Regions from separate parts of the Caballeronia sp. LZ043 genome, predicted to be linked through region 2. Evidence: riboswitches for the same ligand, from Rfam matches in the RefSeq annotation. Region 2 holds a riboswitch; the other holds the start of a gene.
The links. A riboswitch is a leader RNA that binds a small molecule or an ion and turns the genes downstream of it on or off. The one in region 2 is predicted to bind manganese.
Positions count from the first base shown of each region.

Region 1 (10,934 bases), on a different contig from region 2:
AGACATTGCGCCGCGAGTTCGTTGGTCACTTCGTAGTACGCGTAGCGCTGCACCGCGACGATCTGCCGGGCGATGGAATACGCGGCGCTGTAGGCATCGCTCTCGCCGGCGAAATTGAGTTCGAGCAGGATGACCGGATACACGGTGATGCCGCTGGCGGCCATCGTCCTGGCGACGTTGGCGAGGGTTCGGGCGCCTGGCGCATCGCGCACCTCGATGCGGTACATCTTCACGTTGAGATCGCGCAATTGCGACCGTTGCAGCGCCGGGCTCGAAAGGGCGTACGCGCCGGTGTTGTTGTGGCCGTTGATGCCGTAGGCGATGTCGCGGGCACTCGGGTACGTGAGCGGCGCGGGAATGACCGGGCGCGCGGCATCGCTGACCGCGGCGGGGCCGGCGCTGTCCGAGCCGCCGCCGCACGCCGCGAGCAACAGGGGCAGCGTGAGCGCGCCGAACTTGTGGACGAGTTTCATGATGAGGAAGGACGCGAGAAATATCGAAGCGATACCCCGAACCGTTGCCGATATCGAATTAGTTGGGCGGATGCGAACCGGAGGGACGCGGCGTTGTGATGGTTCGATGGGAATGCGCGTCGGCGGCGGGCGTCTGGCCGGTGCACGCACGTTCTGCGGAAGGGACAGGAAGAGGCCGCGAAGGCCTTGTTTGGCGAAGCTGCGGGAACGTGTGGGAGCGTGCGTAGATGACTATAGACGCTGGTTGCGCGCGAAATCAAGGCGTGGCGTCGCCAGGCAAACGCACGAAACGGTAGACCCTCGGAAGCCCTGCTTTTGATTGGGCCGAACGGTCGGAATGCCGTGTCAAAGACGGATGCGTTATATTTCAAAATACATAGCGCATTGCATTCGACGCAAAGAACCTGTCACTGGCTACCATGTTGACCCGCACACGATCACGATCACCCGCCACGTCCGCCCCGGCCGATTCGAGCCTGGGCGCCAGCATCATTACCGTGCAGGCCGCGCGCGATCGCGAACGCGCCGAGCCGCTTCGGGATCTCGTCGATGCGCATCGGCGCTTGCAGGGCAGCGTGTTGCGCTTTCTCTCGTTATTCGTGGAGAGCGTGGAGCCCGCGCCGCTGGACCAACTGGTGGCCTGTCTGGAAAAGAAGGCGCGCGCGGCGGGCTTTGCGCGCATGCCGGAATTGAGCGAAGCCGTGCAGGCGACGCGCGAAGCCGCCCGGCAGCGCGAGTGGCTGTTCTCCGATTCCTTCGGCACCGATGCCGCCGCGCTCCGCGAAGCCGCTCGCGCGCTGGAGCGCCTGGACGCGACGCTCGTCGGCTTGTGTGTCGAACATGTGGTGCGGCAGACCGCCTCGCGCGGCGCGAAAGGCAAGGCGCGGCGCGCCTGAGCATCAATCCGGAAGTACTTTCAGGGCGATGGCCTGATCCCGGACGGCACGGCGTCGAGCTGGCGGAATACGCTGAGCCAGTCTTCGAGATGCCAGGTTTGCGAGACGCGGTCGCCGCGTATCTCGTGGAAGGAGTGAATCGCGAAACGAAGCGGCTTGCGGGTGGCGGCGATGCCCATCAGCGGCCCGGCCTGTGTGCCGCTCACTTCGGCGCGTACGCCCACGCGATCATCCTGCACCAGCATGTCCAGGATCTCGATGCGCATGTCGGGCAGCGCAATGGCGAGATCGGCGAAGATGGGAATCATCTGGTCGGGACCTGGACGCTCTCTGGGCGGTTCGGGAAGATACGCCCAGTCCGGTGTGACGGCCTCGCGCAGCAGCATGAGATCGTGCGTGGCAAATGCGCGATAGAGCCGTTCGACTGCGTCTTTCGCAGCCGCGTGGGTAAGCTGGCCTGCCTGCATGGCGCCTCCGTCATGAGCGAGTTGGCATGCGGTGGAAACTGCGGCATAACGTACCCACTGTACCGCAACCTGTCGTGAACGCGCAGGAACGGCCCAGGAGTCATGTTAAGCTCACGGCTCTTCGCTGGGGAGTAGCCGGCTTTCCGTTCGGGAAAGCGTCCATGTCAACACGCTCGGTCGTTCGGACCGTGGCATGGGCAACCGTCAAGGGTTGGCAAGACCATCGACAGATCCGCGACCGGTCGGGCGCGCGTTCTGTCGTTCCATCTTGCCCGACCAGAGCGCTACTCGATGAACCTCGCCTCCACACTATTCCTCGCCTTCGCCATGTCCACCGACGCCTTCGCGGCCGCCGTCGGCAAAGGCGCCACGTTGCACAAGCCGCGCATTGCCGAGGCCCTGAAGACCGGCGTGATCTTCGGTGTGATCGAGGCGCTGACGCCGCTCGTCGGCTGGGCGCTTGGCAAGGCGGCCGCGCAGTACGTCACCGCGTGGGACCACTGGATTGCGTTCGCGCTGCTGGGTCTGCTCGGCGCGCGCATGATTCGCGAAGGCCTGCGCGCCGTGGAGCATGAGGAAGAAAAGCCCAACTCCCACTCGTTCTGGGTGCTCGCGCTCACCGGCTTCGCCACCAGCATCGATGCCATGGCGGTCGGCGCGGGCCTCGCGTTCATCGATGTCGATATCTTCTCCACGGCCGCGACCATCGGCTTCGCGACCATGCTGATGGTGACCATCGGCGTGATGGTCGGGCGGCTCGTGGGCGCGACCATCGGCAAGCGGGCGGAGATTGTCGGCGGGCTGATCCTGATGGGCGTCGGCTGCGTGATCCTGGCCGAGCATCTCGGCTATCTCAACTGAGCTTGCCTGCCTGCCCGCGGCGCGGCGTGAAGTACGCGAGCGCGGCGGCGACGATGAACAGCGCCGGCACATCGCCGGCCAGATGGCCGATATGCGCATGAGACTGCGTGCCGCCGAATGACTGCACGGCCATGATGGCGCCGTGCACGATGCTCGACCACACCGTGAACCAGATGAGACTCAGGTGCCGCAGCGGATCGCGCGAGGCGATCAGCAGGAACACGCCGAGCGTCGCGTAGAGGCCGACGATCATCAGCGCGTACTCCGAGCGGCCTTCGTGCGTGCCTTCCCAGGCCCAGCCGGAAGGCCAGAGCAGCATCAGGGGATAGACGGCGAACAGCGCGATCAGCCCAACGATCACGAGCACGATGCGCAGGCAGGCAAGACGACGGGCGTCGGTCATGGCGATCTCCTTCGCCGCATGCGGCGTGAGCCTCACGATACGCCGGAAAGCACGCGTCGCGAAGCTTGGGCTGCGTGTTTGGCGGGCAGCGTCTTCCACCAAAATTCGGCGCGAATACGATAACAAAAACTGCCTTCCGGCCGATACGATTCGTGCTTCCACTGCCTTCTTTCACAAAAGCAGCATGGCGCGTCCGATCAGGCGGCCCATGCCGGGGAGCACGCATGCCACGTCCGATTTCCGCACGCATTCTTCTCGACGCCATCCGTCACAACCTGCAATTCGTCCGGGACACGGTGCCGACATCGCGCGTGTGGGCCGTGATCAAGGCGAACGCGTATGGTCACGGCATCGAGCGCATTTATCCGGCGCTTGCCGAGGCCGACGGCATCGCGCTGCTCGATCTCGACGAAGCCGTGCGCGTGCGCGAGCTCGGCTGGCACAAGCCGGTGCTGCTGCTGGAAGGCGTTTTCGAACCGGCTGACGTGCTGGTGGCGGACCGGTATCGCCTGCATGTCACCGTGCACTGCGACGAACAGCTCGACATGCTCGAAGCCGCCCGCCCGCGTGAGCGCATCGACATCCAGTTGAAGATGAACTCGGGGATGAACCGGCTGGGCTTCCGTCCGGCGGACTATGAGCGTGCGTGGCTGCGTGCGTCGCGGATCGGGTCGATCGGTTCGATCGGGCTGATGACCCATTTCGCCAACGCCGATGATGGCGCGATCGACTGGCAAGTCGACGCCTTCGACGCCGTCACGCGCAACCTGCCGGGCACGCGGTCACTGTCGAACTCGGCGGCGGTGCTGTGGCACCCGCGGGCGCATCGCGACTGGGTGCGGCCCGGGACGATCCTCTATGGCGCGTCGCCGAGCGGGTGCGCGCGTCATATCGCGGGCAACCCGCTGCGCGCGGCGATGACGCTGGAAAGCCGCATCATCGGCGTGCAGACGATGCAGCCCGGCGAGACGACCGGCTATGGCCGAACCTTCACGACGGATCGACCGATGCGCGTCGGCGTGGTGGCGTGCGGTTACGCGGATGGCTATCCGCGGCACGCGCCGACCGGCACGCCGGTCATGGTGGCGGGCGTGCGGACGCGGATCGTCGGGCGCGTGTCGATGGACATGCTCACGGTCGATCTCACGCCCTGCCCGGCGGCGGGTATCGGCGCGCCGGTCGAGCTGTGGGGCGCGCATGTCAGCGTCGATGAAGTGGCGGAGCCGTCCGGTACGATCGGCTACGAGTTGCTGTGCGCGTTGGCGCGTCGGGTGCCGGTGCGGTGCGAGGTGGCTGAAGGGGCAGCGGCGATCGTCTACGAGTGACCCCGGTGACGTGCCGCTGCGCGAAGAATCAGCGCGTCGCCGCCATGAAGAACGCCGTGGAACGCTGCGGCGTCACGCCCACGATGCTCATCTGATTGTTCACGACGGTCGCCTCGACCGGCATCGTCACGCCGCCGCCGGTGGCGCACGCGGCGCTGGTGAAGTTGAGCGAGCCGTCGAGAATGTGCTTGCCGGTCGCGCGCGGCTTGAAGTTGCCGGTGAACGTGCAGGCGCCCTGCGAACCGGTAACTGCGCCGTTTGCGGCGAAGGTGATCGTCGAGACGGTCGTGATGCTGCCCGGGTTGGTCCACGTGCCCAGCACATCGCCGATGGCGAGCGGCGTGTCGTAGGTGGCGTTGTAGTTGCCGTTGAAGTTCAGCGCGGTGGTGTTCGGCTTGGTGTTGATCGAACTCGTCGCCGAGAACGCGCTCTTCGCCGTGAAGGTGCCGCTGAGCGTGCCCGCGATGATCTCGCCGGTGTAGTGCAGCGCGACGACCGCCGGATCGGTGAATGCGCCGTTGGTGGCGGTGACGAAGCCTTCGGTCATCCAGACCAGATCCTGATTCAACGTATAGATGCTGAAGTACTGCCCGGTCTCGAGCACGATGGTCTGCGCGGCAAGGCCCGTGTCCGTCGCGCCGAACCAGATGCCTTCGGGAATCGCATGCGACGTCCTGGCGACGCAGGTCTTCGTGAGGTCTCCGTTCGTGACACATGTTTCGTCGCTTCCTCCGCCTCCGCAGGCGGCGAGAACGGGCAGGGCTAGCAGCATCACTTTCGGGAGCAGTTTCATGGGAACGTTGGAGGTTGTTCTTGTCGATGAGCATGGTGGGCGCGCGGGAAGGCGCGCCTGCCACGCGTTATCGGAACGTTCGGACGAAACTTGAGATGAGGTTTGTATCCAGGGCGCTATGCCATTCCTGATCGGCACGCTGTGGCATTGATTGGCGGGACATTCCTCACCACCGCGCCTCCCCCGCCCCCGGCCTCACCGACTCCCGCGCATACCCCGCCGGCGTCCGCGCCAGTTGCGCGCTCGGCGTCACCGCCACCAGCTCGCCAAAGCCCGACGCATACCGCGTCATGAACGGCGCGACCTCCGGCGTCGGTGCGGCGATGCCGCCTTCCACGCGCCCCAGTCCGCGCAACCACTGCCCCGTCTGCGCGAGCGAGACCTGCACATGCCAGCTCCCGCCTTCGCGCTGTTGCCGCCACAGCGCCGCCGCCGCGCCGAACGCCATCAGGAAGCCGCTCGCCATGTCGAGCATCTGCATGGGCAATGCATGCGGCTTGCCGTCGCCGGCCGCTTCGCCTTCGGCTGCGTTGAAGCCCATCGCCGTCTGCACGAGCGAATCGAACCCGCGCCGTTGCGCCCACGGTCCTTCCGTGCCGTACGCCGTCAGCGAGACATAAACGATGCCCGGCCGCCGCGCCGCCAGCGCATCCGGCCCGAAACCGAGCGCCGCCAGCCCGCCCGGCCGATAGCCCTGCGAGAACACATGCGCCTCGTCGATCAGTTGCCTGAGCGCCGCACGATCCCGCTCCGTGCGCAAGTCGAGCAGCGCCGAACGCTTGCCGCGACTCGTGTCCGCGATCGCCGGAATGTTTGGCAGATGCGGCGCGTTCACCAGCATGACGTCCGCGCCGAACGCAGCCAGCGCGCGCCCGCCGACCGGTCCCGCAAGAATGCGCGTGAAGTCGAGCACACGAATGCCGTCGAGCGGCCGCGCGGCTTCTGCCAACGCAGGCAGCGCGCGCGGCGGCGCATCGCCGATACGGGTCAGCGTCATCAACGGCTGCGCGGCGATCGCACGCGCCTGAGGCGTCGCGTCCCATTCGTCGAAGGTGCGCAGCATCGTGACGACCAGCCCTTGCGCCGCCGCAGCGTCCTCGAATTCACGGCCGCGCCAGGCCAGCATCGCGTGCTCTGCGTCCGCGCGCGTCGCCGTCTTCGGATCGAGACCGAGCAGGCGCAGCGCGCCATCCTGATGATGTTCGAAGTTCGCGTGAATGCGCACGTAGCCGTCGGCGCAGCGATACAGGCCGGAGAAGCGTCCCCATGTCTCGGGTGCTTGCCCATCGACGGTGAAGGCGCCCGTGCATTCCACGGCCGCGTGCGTCATGTCCACTGACACGCGCTGCCGCTCGACGCCCCGCGCATGCGCCAGTTCGCACGCGGCAAGCGCCGCTGCGGCGACGCTCGCCTGCGCCGCCGTGCCAATGGCGAAGCTCGATGGAAAGACCGGCTCGCGGCCCGGGAGGTCGATGAAAGAAAGCGCATCGTCGGGCAAGCCGGCGATGCGCCAGAGCGCGTGAAGCGTATCGGAAGCTGAAGCGGACGTTTGAGCGGACATGATGGATGGGCGCGCGTGCTTCGTGAGGAAGAAGCCCCCATTGTCGCGCTGACCGCGCGCTCGCGCTCGACCCGCCGCTCAGTGACGTAGCTCAGTGACCTAGCTCAGTGACGCCGCGTCGCCAGTTCCGCGCCTTGCCGCAGCGCTTCGAGCATGCTGCCTTCATCGGCGATGCCCTTGCCGGCGATATCGAATGCCGTGCCATGATCCACCGACGTGCGGATCACCTCCAGCCCGACCGTCACGTTGACGCCCGCTTCGAGACCCAGCACCTTCACGGGACCGTGCCCCTGGTCGTGATACATCGCGACGACGAGATCGAAATCGCCGCGTCCGGCGCGGTAGAACAGCGTATCGGCGGGCAGCGGGCCGGTCACGTCGAGGCCGCGTTCCTGCAGCACCTTCACCGCCGGAATGATCTTCTCTTCTTCCTCGCCATAGCCGAACAGACCGTTCTCGCCCGCATGCGGATTGATCCCGCATACGCCGATGCGCGGCTTGCTGATCCCCGCCTTGATGAGCGTCGCGTTGCCGCGCTCGATGGTGCGCTGGACCAGACCCGGCTCGATCTTGCGGATGGCGTCGATGATGCCGATATGCGTCGTCACGTGGATCACGCGCAGTTGCGGAGCGACCAGCATCATCGAGACTTCGTCGACGCCCGTCAGGTGCGCCAGCATTTCCGTGTGGCCCGGATACTTGTGGCCGCCCGCATGCAGCGCTTCCTTGTTCAGCGGCGCGGTGCAGATCGCGTCGATCTGGCCGGCCTGCGCGAGTTCGACTGCGCGCGCGATGTACTGATACGCGGCATCGCCCGCGACGGCGGACAGCTGGCCGAACGGCAGATCATCGGGAATCAGGCCGAGGTCGATGCAATCGATCGTGCCGCGCTCATAACGCGCTTCCGGCGCGCCCTGGATGCGTCGCACGCTGGCGCTGACGCCGGTGAGTTCGATCGCGCGTTCGAGGCGGCGCGCATCGCCGATCACGAGCGGACGGCACTGCTGGTAGACCGCATCGTGCGCGAGGCTCTTGACGACGACTTCCGGACCGACGCCGCTTGCGTCGCCCATCGTGATGCCGATTACGGGGAGGTAGTTGCTCATGATGTTTCGTCTGGATTCGGGGTGAATTCGGTTACTGGCGCGCGACGGGAAGGTCCGCGCCGCGCAAGTGCAGGTAGGCGCCAAGCAGCGCATGCTCGCTGCCGAACGCGCCCGCCTTGGTGACGATGGCCGGCCCCGCGCCGTTCGCGGGCCTGCCGAGCGCGACGCCGGCTTCCACCTCGCGCAACAGCTCGAGACTGCCGACACGGGCGGCAGCGAGCATCGCGCGCGCGGTTTCGCCGCCGGTCGCGATCAGGCCGCCCAACTCGTTGAAATGAGGCGCGACGAGCGCGGCAAGAGCGTTCGACAGGCGCGCGCCTTCGGCCGGATCGAAGGCATCGTCGCGGCCGATGCGCACGATCGCGTCCTCGCGATCCCGCACCGTTCGGCCAATGCGTTCATGCCACGCTTGCCACTCCGGATGACGCGCGCCGTCGCGCAGCACGGCGGGCGGCACGATCATCTCGCGGACGCCGGCTTCCGCGCCGAGCAGCGCGCACTGGCGCTCCGAGATCGCCGAGAGACTGCCGACCAGCGCGAGGATCGGGCCTTGCGTGCCGTCGAACGGACGGGCGCCGTGGGTATCGGCTTCGGTGGCGAAGAGATCGGGCAACGCGGCGAGTTCGCGCGCAAGCCCGCCCGAGCCGACCCAGAAGAACGACGCATCGAGCGCCGCCGTCACGCGGGCGAGCGAGGCGAGATCCTCGCTGGTCTCGGCATCGACGATGATGGCATCGACGCCGTCCGTTGAAGCCGCCGCCGCCATCACCATCGCCGCGACATCCTGCGGCGCGGCGCGGAACGCTTCGAGCGATACATGCGCGACGCGCAGTCCCACCATGTCGAGCATCGCGCGCAGTTCGGGGTTCTGGCCGGCGTGTTCCAGCTGCCAGGTCTCGGTTTCTTCGAGCGGCACGCCGCGCACGATCACGCGGCCATCGCGCACCGCGCGGCCGGTGGCCGGAAAGGCGGGCGCGACGATGGCCGGTCCCGCGAGCCGCGCGAGCGCCGCGACTTCGGCGGTCCAGTTGCCGCGCAAGGTCGAATCGATCTTCTTGTAGAGCCGCCGGCCCGGCGCGCGCAGTGCCTGCCACGCAGCAGCCACGCGCTGCGCGGCTTCGGCGGGCGCGAGGCGCCGCGTGTCGGTATCGGCGGCGATCACGGCTGCGTCCTGAGGCGGCGTGTGCGCGTCGAGCGACACCACCGTCCTGCGGCCCGCCGCCGCAAACGCGATGGCGCAGTCGGCGGCGCCCGAGAGATCGTCGGCGACGATCAGCAAGCTGTTCATTGCGTGGCCTCGCGTGTCTTCGCGGTGGCGCGCGCCTGATCCCGGGCGTTGGCGCGTTTCGCGATCGACGCTGTCAGGATCGGCGAGACGATGGCCGTCACCACCACGCAGGCGGCCACCAGCAGCGTCGCCGATTTGGCCGCTTCGTTATAGACCGGATTGGCCGCCGCGATCAGCGCCGGCACCGCCGCTGCATTGCCCGCGGTATTCGCGGCCGCCGCACCGGCGACACCCGTGCCACCACTGAGACGGTCGGCGAAATACAGCGGAATGCCCGTCACGATCACGACCGCGAAACCCAGACCAATGCCGAGCAGTCCCGCCTGCCAGACCTTGTGGAGATCGAGGCTTGCGCCGAGCGCCAGCGCAAAGAACGGAATCATCACCGGCACGGCACGGCCGAGGAACGCGCGCATCTCGCGGTCGAGATTGCCGAGCAGCATGCCGACTGCGAGCGGCAGGATGCTGCCGACGAGATTCGGCCACGGAAACGCCGAAAGGCCCGCGACGCCCAGCGTGACCATGGTCAGGAACGGACCGGATTCGAGCGACATGATCGTGTACGCGCCCACGTCCTCCGAGCGGCCGTACTGACCCATCAGCGCCATGTAGAGACCGCCGTTGGTGTCGTTCATCGCGGCGACGACGGCCAGCGTCGAGATGCCCGCGAACAAGCCCGAGCTGACCGGCTGCTCGCCGAGGAAATGCCCGAGCACGATGCCCGCGACAATCGCCGTCCCGACCTTGGTCGCGAACAGCGCGCCGCCCTTGCGCAGCAGGTAAGGCGTCGCCTTCACGTCGATGCCCGCGCCCATGCAGACATAGAACACCGCGAGAATCGGCAGCGAACCGGTGAACAGCGCGTTCGTGAACGAGCCGAAGAACTTCGGCATGCCCGGCGCGAAAGTCGCGATCAGCGAGCCGATCAGCAGGGGGACGATCATCATCCCGCCGGGCACGCGCTCGACGGCGCGCTTGATGTGAATCTGAGCCATGCATGTCTCCAAGTGGTTTCTGGCCGAATCACGCAGAATATGATTGATTCGATCAATTTGGAGTGTAGCGCTATCGCCCGGTTCGCGCAATTTGCGCAGTGTGCGGGTTTCTACTGATCGTTTCGATCATTTGGTGTATCGGAAGATGAGCGAAACGATCAAACGGCAAGCATGCGGCGAGCCCGCCGGGTTCGCTACACTGTGCGTCCCGCCGGGAAGCCATCGAATCAGGAAACAGGATGAAAGTAGAGAAACGCCGCGAAGCGATGCTCAAGGCCGTGCTGTCCGGCATGAACGACGTCGCCGCGCTGTGCGAGCACTTCGGCATGTCGGAAGCGACGGTGCGCCGCGACCTGAGCGCGCTCGCCGGCGAGCGGCGGCTCGTGCGCACCTACGGCGGCGCGGCGTCGGTGGGCATGCATGAACCGGAGGAATCGCTGGACACGCGCCGCGAGAGTTTCCGGGAACAGAAGGAAGCGATCGCCCGCGCGGCGGTGCGTCACGTGCAGGACGGCGACACCATTTTCCTCGACGGCGGCACCACGACCGCCGCACTGGCACGCCTGCTTGCCGGGCGCACGGCGATTCATGTGGTGACCAACAATCTGCTCGCCGTGGGCGCGCTCGCGGCGGCGGATGTGCGCGTGACGCTGATCGGCGGCGATGTGCGGCCGTCCAGCATGAGCACGCTCGGACCCATCGCGCAGGTGGGGCTGACGCGCGTCACCTTCGACAAGGCGTTCCTCGGCGCGGACGGCGTCGTCGC
Region 1 is NZ_JARUXT010000003.1:141,494-152,427, forward strand. Features, by position in the region: gene QCE64_RS20915 (lipopolysaccharide biosynthesis protein) at 1-473, opposite strand, end outside; gene QCE64_RS20920 (hypothetical protein) at 893-1,369, shown strand; gene QCE64_RS20925 (ester cyclase) at 1,390-1,836, opposite strand; yybP-ykoY riboswitch at 1,951-2,118, shown strand; gene mntP (manganese efflux pump MntP) at 2,128-2,697, shown strand; gene QCE64_RS20935 (DUF6632 domain-containing protein) at 2,690-3,100, opposite strand; gene alr (alanine racemase) at 3,325-4,425, shown strand; gene QCE64_RS20945 (hypothetical protein) at 4,454-5,218, opposite strand; gene QCE64_RS20950 (CoA transferase) at 5,385-6,779, opposite strand; gene pdxA (4-hydroxythreonine-4-phosphate dehydrogenase PdxA) at 6,884-7,885, opposite strand; gene QCE64_RS20960 (four-carbon acid sugar kinase family protein) at 7,917-9,173, opposite strand; gene QCE64_RS20965 (2-keto-3-deoxygluconate permease) at 9,170-10,168, opposite strand; gene QCE64_RS20970 (DeoR/GlpR family DNA-binding transcription regulator) at 10,408-10,934, shown strand, end outside.
Region 1: another riboswitch for manganese. It lies ahead of mntP (manganese efflux pump MntP); the one in region 2 lies ahead of QCE64_RS00470 (sodium:calcium antiporter).

Region 2 (10,934 bases):
TCCTTGATGTGACAGATTATTTCTGCCACGCACTGGCTTCGTCGAGCAGTTCGACATCTTCGCTCGACAGGACAAGGCGCGTCGCGGCCGCGAGGCTTTCCAGTTGTGCCACGGACGTGGCGCTCGCGATCGGCGCCGTGATACTTGGCCGCGCGATGAGCCACGCGAGCGAGATCGTCGCGGGTGTCGTGTCGTTGCGCTTCGCGACTTCGTCGAGTGCATCAAGGATTTTCAGGCCGCGTGCATCCAGATATTTCTCGACGCGCGAGCCGCGCGCCTTGTTCTGCGTATCCGCCTTCGAGCGGTACTTGCCCGACAGAAAGCCGCTTGCGAGCGCGTAGTAAGGCACGACTGCCACGTCATTTTTCTGCACGACCGGCTCGAGTCCGGTCTCATAGCCTTCGCGATCGTACAAGTTGTATTCCGGCTGAAGGATCTGATAGGCGGGCAGGCCCGAATCCTTCGCGACCTTCAAGACTTCCTCCAGACGCTCGCCCGTATAGTTCGACGCGCCGATCACCCTCACCTTCCCCGCCTGGATCAGCTTCTGATAGGCGTTGAGCGTCTCGTCGAGCGGGGTGGCCTCGTCATCGTGATGCGAGAAATAGACATCGATGTAATCGGTCTTCAGGCGTCGGAGCGAATCGTCGGCGGCCGCGGCGATGTTCGCCGCCGTCAGCCCCGGGCGCGTGCTGAGCTTGCCCACCTTCGTCGCGAGCACGATCTTGTGGCGCTTGCCGCTCTCCTTGAACCACTTGCCGATGATCGTCTCGGATTCACCGCCCTGATGACCTTCGACCCAGGCGGAATAAACGTCGGCGGTATCGATGAAATTAAGACCGTGGTCGACAAATGCATCGAGGATGGAAAACGACGTGCGTTCATCGGCGGTCCAGCCAAATACATTGCCGCCAAAAACTAAAGGCGCGACTTTCAATTCCGATATACCGACATTACGTGTCTGCATGAATGCTCCGAATCCGCGTGGAAGAGGGACTAAAAAGCATACGCGTGATTCGGAAGGCTTGCTGGGCGGGCCTTCGAAGGCTTTCGACACTATTCGTTACACAAATCGGTTAGCCCGGCCTTAAGTTTTTTTCGAGTGGCCCGATAACCTCAAGTAGGCGGCCGGCTATCACCGAGCGCAGGACCGCCAGGCAACAACTCGGTGCCATTAGCCAAAGCCAGATTAGTCTCCCAGGAGAGAACAAATGATCGGTATCAATAGCAATATCAACTCGCTGGTTGCTCAGCAGAACCTCAACAGCACGCAAAGCGCGCTGTCTTCGGCGATCACCCGCCTCTCGTCGGGCAAGCGCATCAACAGCGCGGCCGACGATGCAGCAGGCCAGGCAATCGCCTCGCGCATGACCTCGCAGATCAACGGTTTGAACCAAGGTGTGTCGAACGCCAACGACGGCGTCTCGATGACCCAGACGGCTGCTTCGGGCCTGTCGCAGATCTCGGACAACCTGCAACGTATTCGCCAGCTGGCCGTGCAGGCTTCGAGCGGCTCGCTCTCGTCGAGCGACCAGGCTTCGCTGCAAAAGGAAGTGACGCAGCGTATCGCTGAAGTGAACCGTATTGCTTCGCAAACGACCTACAACGGCACGAACGTGCTCGACGGCTCGGCTGGCACCGTGTCGTTCCAGGTTGGCGCGAACGTCGGCCAGACCATCGGTATCGATCTGAGCAACGGCGTGTCGGCTGCTCAACTCGGTGGCGGTCTGCCGCAGAAGGGCGCGACGATCGGCACGCTGTCGGGCCTGAGCCTGACGAGCGCGGGTGCTGCAACGACGGGTACGGCCAAGGCCGACATCACGTCGATCAACGTGCTGGCTGACGGCAAGGGCGGCTTCACGTTCACCGACCAGAACAACCAGGCGCTGTCGAGCGCGGCAACGACCGCCCTGTTCTCGGGTACGACCACCGGCACGGGCACAGCGCTCTCGCTGACGGCAAAGGGTGCGCTGGTTGGCGCCTCGACGACCCAAACGGCTGCAATCAAGGCCGCCTCGGCTGCGAACGTGCAAACGACGACGACGACGTATGCCGCCGCCGACACGAAGCTCGGCGCAACGATCGACCTCGATGCGAACGGTCTGCTTCCGGATCTGTCGGGCGCGGGCACGGGTGCAGCCACGGACATCACCGGCATCAATGTCTATGCCGATGGCAACGGCGGCTACAAGTTCAAGACGGTCGCCAACGGCACGGAAAGCGGCTCGTACCTGTCCACGGCCGACGCAAGCAAGCTCTTCACGCAAACGCCCAATGCCGGCGGTGTCGCAACCCTGACGGGCACGGCGCTGACGACGACCACCGGCGGCGCGGACCAAACGGACATCACGGCCGTTCAGAACGACGCAGCTAACGTCGCCACCGCCACCACGACCTCGCCGACGACCAAGCTCGGCAGCGTGTCGATCTCGCTCAAGGCCGATGGCACGGTCGCTGGCTCGGCAGACACGCCGGCCTACAGCAGCGTCAACATCTATGGCGACGGCGCTGGCGGCTTCACCTTCAAGGGTGTGGATGCAAACGGCGCGGAAACCGACATCAGCGCGTCGGTGACCGGTCTGTTCGACACGACCGGCGGCACGCTGACCGGCAAGGGCGCGCTTGCGGACAACGCAAACGCCACGGGCGCCGCTGACGGCATCGCTCAAGCCAATGCGCAGAACGTTCCCCCGAAGGTCTCCGACATCGACCTGACGAAGGCCAACGGCGCGAACCTGGCGATCGAATCGATCGACAACGCCCTCGACAGCGTCAACTCGATTCAAGCTGACCTCGGCGCCGCACAGAACCGTTTCTCGTCGATCGCTTCGACGCAGACGGCTCAGTCGACCAACCTGTCGTCGGCACAGTCGCAGATCACCGACGCGAACTTCGCGCAGGAAACCGCGAACCTGTCGAAGGCTCAAGTGCTGCAACAAGCTGGTATCTCGGTGCTGGCTCAAGCGAACTCGATGCCCCAGCAAGTTCTGAAGCTCCTCGGCTAAGCATCACGGCCGACGCTGTAACCGGCGCGCATCAGCCAGTACAATGCGCGCCGGAAGCAACAAAGCAGCAAAGCAGTCAGCGCAAAGGGAGCTCGTCTCCCTGTGCGCGTTTTCGGAAGATGACGACTTCCGCCTCATTCCAAACGATCGCGAAGTAATACGAGCGGAGCACACATGACCACCGTAGCCACGACATCGGGTTCCACTGTCGATCCGACCAGCGCCGTACAACAGGCCGCACAGTCGATCATCAGCGGTTCCACCAACTCGACGATGGACGTGAACTCGCTCGTCACCGCGATCGTCAACGCGAAGGTCGCAGGCCAGACCGACGCGCTCAACAACAAGAAGACCGCCGACAACACGCAGCTCACCGCGATCGGCACGCTCAAGTCCGTGCTGTCGCTGCTGCAAAGCTCGATCACGAATCTCGCCAACGGCAAGACGCTCGGCTCGTTCACCGCCACCGCCGACGGCAAGGGCCTCACCGGCAGCGCCGACACCACGGCCGTGGCCGGCAGCTACGCGGTCAACGTGCAGAACATCGCCTCGGCGCAATCGCTCACGTCCGGCACGTTCTCGACCACCGACGCGCTCGGCACCGGCTCGATCACGCTGAAGGTCGGCAACAACAGCAGCACCATCAAGCTCGACAGCAGCAACAACACGCTGTCGGGCATCGTGTCGGCGATCAACTCGGCGTCCGACAATCCCGGCGTCACCGCGACCATCGTCAACGGCTCGGACGGCGCGCACCTCGTGCTGCGCTCCACGTCGACGGGTCTCGGCAATCAGATCGGCGTCGATGTCACCGCGGACAGCAGCACCTCCGCCATCAACAAGCTTCAGGTCAGCTCGTCCACCACGACCACCGATCCGGACCCGACCGACCCGACCAAGACCATCACCGTTCCCGAACACACCACCATCAGCAGCACCAACGGCTGGACGCAATCCAGCGCGGGGGTGGACTCGCACCTGACGGTGGCCGGCACGCCGGTCACGAGTTCGAGCAACACGATCAAGGAAGCGGTGACGGGCGTCACGATGAACATCACCGCGGACTCCGTCGGCACGACGCAGACGCTCACGATCGGCCAGGACGTCACCGGCCAGAAGACCGCCATCGATGCCTTCGTCACCGCCTACAACAACTTCATCAGCACGGCGTCGTCGCTGACGTCGTTCGATTCGACCGCCAGCTCGCAAGGCGCGCTGCTCGGCGACTCGATGATGAACACCATCAAGAATACGATCTCCAGCACGATCAGCAAGGGCATCGGCGTCGGCACGGGCAAGGTGAACCTGGCGTCGATCGGCATCACGCTGCAGCCGGACGGCACGCTTTCGACCGACGAAGACGCGCTCACCAACGCGCTCACCAACAGCAGCGGCACGGTCGCCTCGCTCTTCAACACGACCGACGGCGTGGCCGCGCAGTTGAACACGAGCCTGACGGCGTTCCTGCAGACCGGCGGCATCATCGACACGCGCACGACCGCGCTCAACGACGACCTGACCAGCATCGCCGATCAGCAGACGCAGCTCACCGCGTACACCGCGCAGCTGACCACCTCGTACAACGACCAGTTCACGGCGCTCAACTCGTTGATGTCGTCGATGGCCACGCAGTCGAGCTATCTGACCGCCCTCTTCGGCGGCACCAACAGCGCCGGCGCGCTGGCCACCAACAAGAGCTAAGGACCGGACATGAACCAGCACGAACTGATTCAGGAAGCCTGGTCGCTGACCGAGGCCATCGAAACGGCAGTGGGCAACGAAGACTGGGCGCGCGCCGCCGAGCTGACCGAAGCGCGCGCACCGCTCGTCATGGCGCTGCGGGCCGAGCAGCCGGCGGAGTCGCTCGCGGTCATCCGCAAGATCCAGGCGAGCATCGATGCTGTTGCATCGCGCGCGCAGATGGCGCAGACGGCGCTCGCCGCGAACTATCGCCGTTCGATGGACGGCGCCAAGGCCGCAAGCCGCTATCAACAAGCCGCGCGCTTCTAAAGTTTTCAGCTGCCGCGCCGATAACACAAGAACAACAAGAACAACGCGCCGATGTCGGGCGCGCTGCTTCGCTCTTGATGCCCGCCTCGCGCGGGCATTCTTATTTGTGGCGGGGCTTGAGCTGTCGGGCTTTATCGACCCAGCGTCAGCGCCAGATAGGCCGCATACAGCACGCCGTTCCCGAGCAGCGCCCACAGCACCACGCCATTCGGCTTCGCATTGAAGCGCAGCCACGCCGCCGCCGCCAGCGTGATCAACACGCCGGTCAGCACTTCGACACGCGGTTCCCACGGCGTCAGCATGATGCCGATCGCGGGCAGCAAGGTGCCCTGGAACACCATCGCGCCCGTGATGTTGCCGAACGCGAGCGTGTCCTTCCCTCTGCGCGCCCACAGGATGCTGTTCACCTTCTCGGGCAATTCGGTGGCGATCGGAATGATGATCAGCGACAGCAGCAGCGCGGAGATTCCAAGCGCCTGCGACACCCCTTCGACGCCGTGAATGAAGCCCTTCGCGCCGCCCACCAGCAACACGATGCCGACCAGGAACTGCAGCATGATGCTGCCCATGGACGTCTTCAATCCCAGGCGCGAAGCGAACAGCGCCTCAGGCGCTTCGGTGCCGTGTCCGCTTTCGACCAGGTTCGCCGAGGCCCTGAACGTCGAGATGACATACATGACGTATAGCCCGACGAGGCCCGCCGCGAACATCGCTCGCACGGGCCATGCGTGATGCGGGATGAACATCGCCGCGCACGCGATCAAAAACGCAAACAGGAAGAAGTTGAGATCCCGCGTGAAGCCGCTGCGCTCCGGCACGATCCGTCCTTGCAAGCCGCGCGACTTGAGCACCGCAATCGTCATCAGGCAGGTGGAGAGCGTTGCGAGCATCAGCGGCGCACCGAGAATCGCGCCGACGCCGATTTCCTCGTTGACCGCGCGACTGGGCGTGCCGCCGAGCAAGGCGATGATCGGCACCGTGGTTTCGGGCAGCGCGGTGCCGACGGCAGCGAACAGCGAGCCGGTCACGCCTTCGGAAATGCCGAGCCGCTCGCCGAGATGTTCGAGCGCGTTGGTGAAGAGTTCGGACGCGATCAGGATGATCGCGAGCATCAGTGCGAGTTCGATGAAGAGCATCGTCATGCGGCACCTCGCATGAAGCAATGCGACGAACGCGGCGGAAGCGCCGAAAGACGCGTGAGAAGGAGACGTTGTAGTTGTAGGGACACGATCTTTCCACGGCCGGACGCTGAGCGAACCACGATGCACCACGCGCCGTCCGGCCAGGAACGACGCAGTGCATCGATGGTCTCGCCAAACCGGTCCGGTCGAACGCGCCACGGCAGCAGGGCCGAGGATGTTGACGCGTTCTCCTTCGCGCACGAAGGAAGGCTACTCCCCAAAGACGGCGCAAGTGTAGCCCGATGCCTCCGGTTTCGGCAAGCCGCGCCTTCTCGCCTGGCTCATGGCAGGAATATGCGTATGCGGATCGAATCGTTGTCGATGCAACGAGCATTCGCTATGCTGGCCGCGCCGGGCGCGCTGCTTGCTGCGCCTGCCGACCGTCATCGGACCTGATCCGCCAACAAGAACGAAACGCCGTGTGACCATCGGGTCACGGGAGATCTCATGCGCCTGACACTCGTCGCCGCCGCTGCCGCGGCCATCCTGCTCGCCGCGCCGGGCATCGCGCTGTCCAAGCCGCTCACCATCTGCACCGAAGCGAGCCCGGACGGCTTCGACGTCGTGCAGTTCAATTCGCTCGTGACCACCAACGCTTCCGCCGATGTCATCTTCAACACGCTCGTCGCCTACGACGAAGCCGCGAAGAAGGTCGCGCCCGCGCTCGCCGAGAAGTGGGACGTGAGCAGCGACGGCCTCACGTACACCTTCCATCTGCGTCCGAACGTGCAGTTCCAGACGACCGAGTGGTTCAAGCCGACGCGGGCGCTCGACGCCGACGACGTCGTGTTCACCTTCTCGCGCATGCTCGACGACAGCAACCCGTGGCACAAGGTCGCGGGCGCAAGCGGCTTTCCGCATGCGCAGTCGATGGGCCTCGTGAAGCTCATCAAGGCCGTGACGAAGGTTGATGACCACACCGTGAAATTCGAACTCAACGAGCCCAACGCCACCTTCGTGCCGATCCTCACGATGGGTTTCGCCTCCATCTATTCGGCCGAATACGCCGACAAGCTGCTGAAGGCGAACCAGCAGACCGACCTGAACAGCAAGCCGGTGGGCACCGGTCCGTTCGCACTGAAGAGCTATACGAAGGACTCGGTGATCCGTTACGACGTGAACCCGGCCTACTGGGGACCGAAGCCGAAGATCGACCGGCTGATCTACGCGATCACGCCGGACGCGGCCGTGCGCGCGCAGAAGATCAAGGCGGGTGAATGCCAGATCGCGCTTTCGCCGAAGCCGCAGGACGTCACCGACGCAAAGAAGGACCACGCGCTGAAAGTGAGCGAAACGCCGGCCTTCATGACCGCGTTCGTTGCGCTCAATACGGAGAAGAAGCCGCTCGACAATCCCAAGGTGCGGCAGGCGATCAACATGGCGTTCGATCGCACGACCTACATGAAGACCGTGTTCGACAACACCGGCACGGCCGCGGTGAATCCGTATCCGCCGAACACGTGGAGCTACGACAAGAACATCGCGGCCTACAAATACTCGCCCGATGCCGCGAAGAAGCTGCTCGCCGAAGCGGGCTTTCCGAACGGCTTCGACACGACCATCTGGGTGCGTCCGAACGGCAGCGTGCTGAACCCGAATCCGAAGGTCGGCGCCGAGTTGCTGCAGGCGGACCTTGCGAAGATCGGCGTGAAGGCGCAGGTGAAAGTGATCGAGTGGGGTGAGCTGATCCGCTCGGCGAAGCTTGGCCAGCACGACATGCTCTTCATGGGCTGGGCAGGCGACAACGGCGACCCCGACAACTATCTGTCGCCGCTGTTCAGTTGCAACGCGGTGAAGTCCGGCATCAACTTCGCGCGCTACTGCGACCCGCAACTCGACAAGCTCATCGCCGACGGCAAGGCGACGCCGGATGTCGCCAAACGCACGCAGTCGTACGATGGCGCGCAGAATATCATTCACGATCAGGCGCTGTGGATTCCGCTCGTCTATCCGACTGCCGCCGCACTCACGCGCGCCAACGTCAGCGGCTTCAACGTGAGCCCGTTCGGGCGGCTGAACCTGGGTGGCGTGTCGGTGCAGTAAATGCCGGTCAGGCCGGCGCGAAGCGGATCACACCGTCATCGCCGGTTCGGCGCCTGAGCGTTCCATCGAGCCAGAGCACATGCAGGTGCGCAAGCGCCTCGCCGAGCGCGAACGTCATCTGATGGATGTCGAGCTTGCGCTTGAACATTAACGGCACGATATCGGCGGCGCTGCACGGCTTCTCCATGCACGCCTCGCGCACTTCCGCCAGACGCGCGCGATGATGGTCGCGCAGTTGCGCGATGCGCGTCCGCACGCCCCGAAACGGCTTGCCGTGTGACGGCAGCGCGAGCGTCTCCGCGGGCATCGGCTCGTAGCGGCCAAGCGATTCCAGAAACAGCGCCAGCGGATTGCTTTCCGGTTCCAGCGCGAACACGGAGACGTTCGTCGAGATGCGCGGCAACACCATGTCGCCTGAAATCAGCAGCTTGTCCGCCGCGCAGAACAGCGCGCTATGCTCCGGCGAATGGCCGAAGCCCGCGACCACCGTCCAGTCGCGCCCGCCGATGCGGATGACATCGTTGTCGCGAATGCGGCGGTATTCATGCGGAATGGAAGGGACCAGGGTCGGATAGTAGCTGTCGCGCTTGCGCAGCGCGTCGAGCGAGGCTTCGTCGGTCAGGCCGTGCGCCGCGAAATGCGCCGCCGCGCGCTCGCCGCCCGCATTCGAGCCGTCGCCCGCGGCCATCACGCGGCCCATCGCATACTCGCCGAGCGAAATCCACAAGCGCACGTTCCAGCGCTGCCTGTCGCCGCCCTTGCAGATCCAGTCGGCGAGGCCAAGATGGTCCGGATGACAGTGCGTGACGATCACACGCAGCACCGGTAGGCCATCGAGCACGGTATCGAACACCCGTTCCCAGTTCGCGCGAATGGTCTCGTTCGAAATCCCGCAATCGACCACGGTCCAGCCCTGCTCGCCGTCGATCTCGTCACGCAGCAGCCAGAGGTTGATGTGATCGAGTGCGAACGGCAACGCCATGCGCAGCCAGAACACACCCGGCGCGACTTCCTTGACGCCGCCGGCCTCCGGCAATTCGTCCGAAAAAACATAGTCGAGCTGGCTTTCGAGTGCGTTCATTCGGTCCTTGCCTCCGGGTTTGCGCCGCGTTGCAATCTGGCGAAGTTGACGATAACGTAAACGTCCATTCTAACGTTGCGTGCGCTTTTGCGCTGCCGGCCGCGATGACTCAACCGACGCACTACACCATCACCGACCTGGCGCGCGAGTTCGACGTCACGCCGCGCGCCATTCGTTTCTACGAAGATCAGGGCTTGCTCGCGCCGCAGCGCGCGGGGTCGAACGGCTTGCGGCGCGTGTATTCGCCGCGCGACCGCACGCGTCTGAAGCTCACGTTGCGCGGCAAGCGCCTCGGCTTCACGCTATCGGAAATCCGCACGCTGCTCGATCTGTACGACTCGCCCACCGGCACGAACACGCAGCTGCAGGCTTTCGTCGATACCATCGCGGCGCACCGGGAAGTGCTCGAACGTCAGCTGGAAGACCTGAACACGACGCTGGCCGAACTCGCCGCCTACGAGGAACAGGGCCGCGCGCTGCTCACGGCGGGCACGGAAAAGCGTCCGCGCAAGCCCAGGGCGGCATGAACTGATTGCATCGGAGGCGCACGCCGGCATGAATCACTTCCCCAAGCTGCTCTCGTCGCAAATCGGCTTCGACGTCGCGCAGACGATGCTCGAAGGATTCGATCGCCATTACCGCGTGTTCCGCGACGCCGCCATCCGCGCCAAGCCGCTGTTCGAGCGCGGCGACTGGCCGGCCTTGCAGCAGTTGGCGCGCGATCGCATCGCGTCCTACGACGAGCGCGTGGCGGAATGCGTGATGCGGCTCGAGGACGAATATGACGCCGAGAACATCGATGACGACGTCTGGCAGCAGATCAAGCTGCACTACATCGGCCTGTTGACGACACACCGTCAACCCGAGTGCGCCGAGACCTTCTTCAACTCGGTGTGCTGCAAGATCCTGCATCGCTCGTACTTCAACAACGACTTCATCTTCGTGCGGCCCGCAATCTCGACGGAATACATCGAGAACGACGAGCCCGCCGCGAAGCCCACGTATCGCGCGTATTACCCGGAGAAGGACGGGCTTGCCGGGACGCTCGAACGCATCGTCACGAACTTCCAGCTGGAGACGCCGTTCGAGGACCTGACGCGCGACGTGCAGTGCATCCTGGCGGCGCTGCGCGACGCATTCGGCACGCTCACGCCCGCGCCCAACTTCCAGATTCATGTGCTGTCGTCGCTGTTCTTCCGCAACAAGGCGGCGTATATCGTGGGCCGCATCATCAACGGCGATGCGCTGCTGCCGTTCACCATCGCGATCCGTCATGCGCACCCCGGGCAGCTCGCGCTCGATACCGTGCTGCTGTCGCCCGAGCAGGTGCTGATCATCTTCAGCTTCTCGCACTCGTATTTTCTGGTTGACATGGAAGTGCCGTCCGCGTTCGTGCAGTTCCTGCGCACCATCATGCCGCGCAAGCCGAAGGCCGAGATCTACACGTCGGTCGGCTTGCAGAAGCAGGGCAAGAACGATTTCTATCGCGACCTGCTGCACCATCTGTCGCATTCAAGCGACCGCTTCATTGTCGCGCCCGGCATCAAGGGCCTCGTGATGATCGTCTTCACGCTGCCCTCGTTTCCGTATGTGTTCAAGCTCATCAAGGACGCG
Region 2 is NZ_JARUXT010000001.1:92,862-103,795, reverse strand. Features, by position in the region: gene QCE64_RS00490 (aldo/keto reductase) at 17-967, opposite strand; gene QCE64_RS00485 (flagellin) at 1,212-3,005, shown strand; gene fliD (flagellar filament capping protein FliD) at 3,180-4,706, shown strand; gene QCE64_RS00475 (flagellar protein FliT) at 4,716-5,015, shown strand; gene QCE64_RS00470 (sodium:calcium antiporter) at 5,147-6,157, opposite strand; yybP-ykoY riboswitch at 6,255-6,432, opposite strand; gene QCE64_RS00465 (ABC transporter substrate-binding protein) at 6,644-8,239, shown strand; gene QCE64_RS00460 (MBL fold metallo-hydrolase) at 8,247-9,320, opposite strand; gene QCE64_RS00455 (MerR family DNA-binding transcriptional regulator) at 9,425-9,847, shown strand; gene aceK (bifunctional isocitrate dehydrogenase kinase/phosphatase) at 9,876-10,934, shown strand, end outside.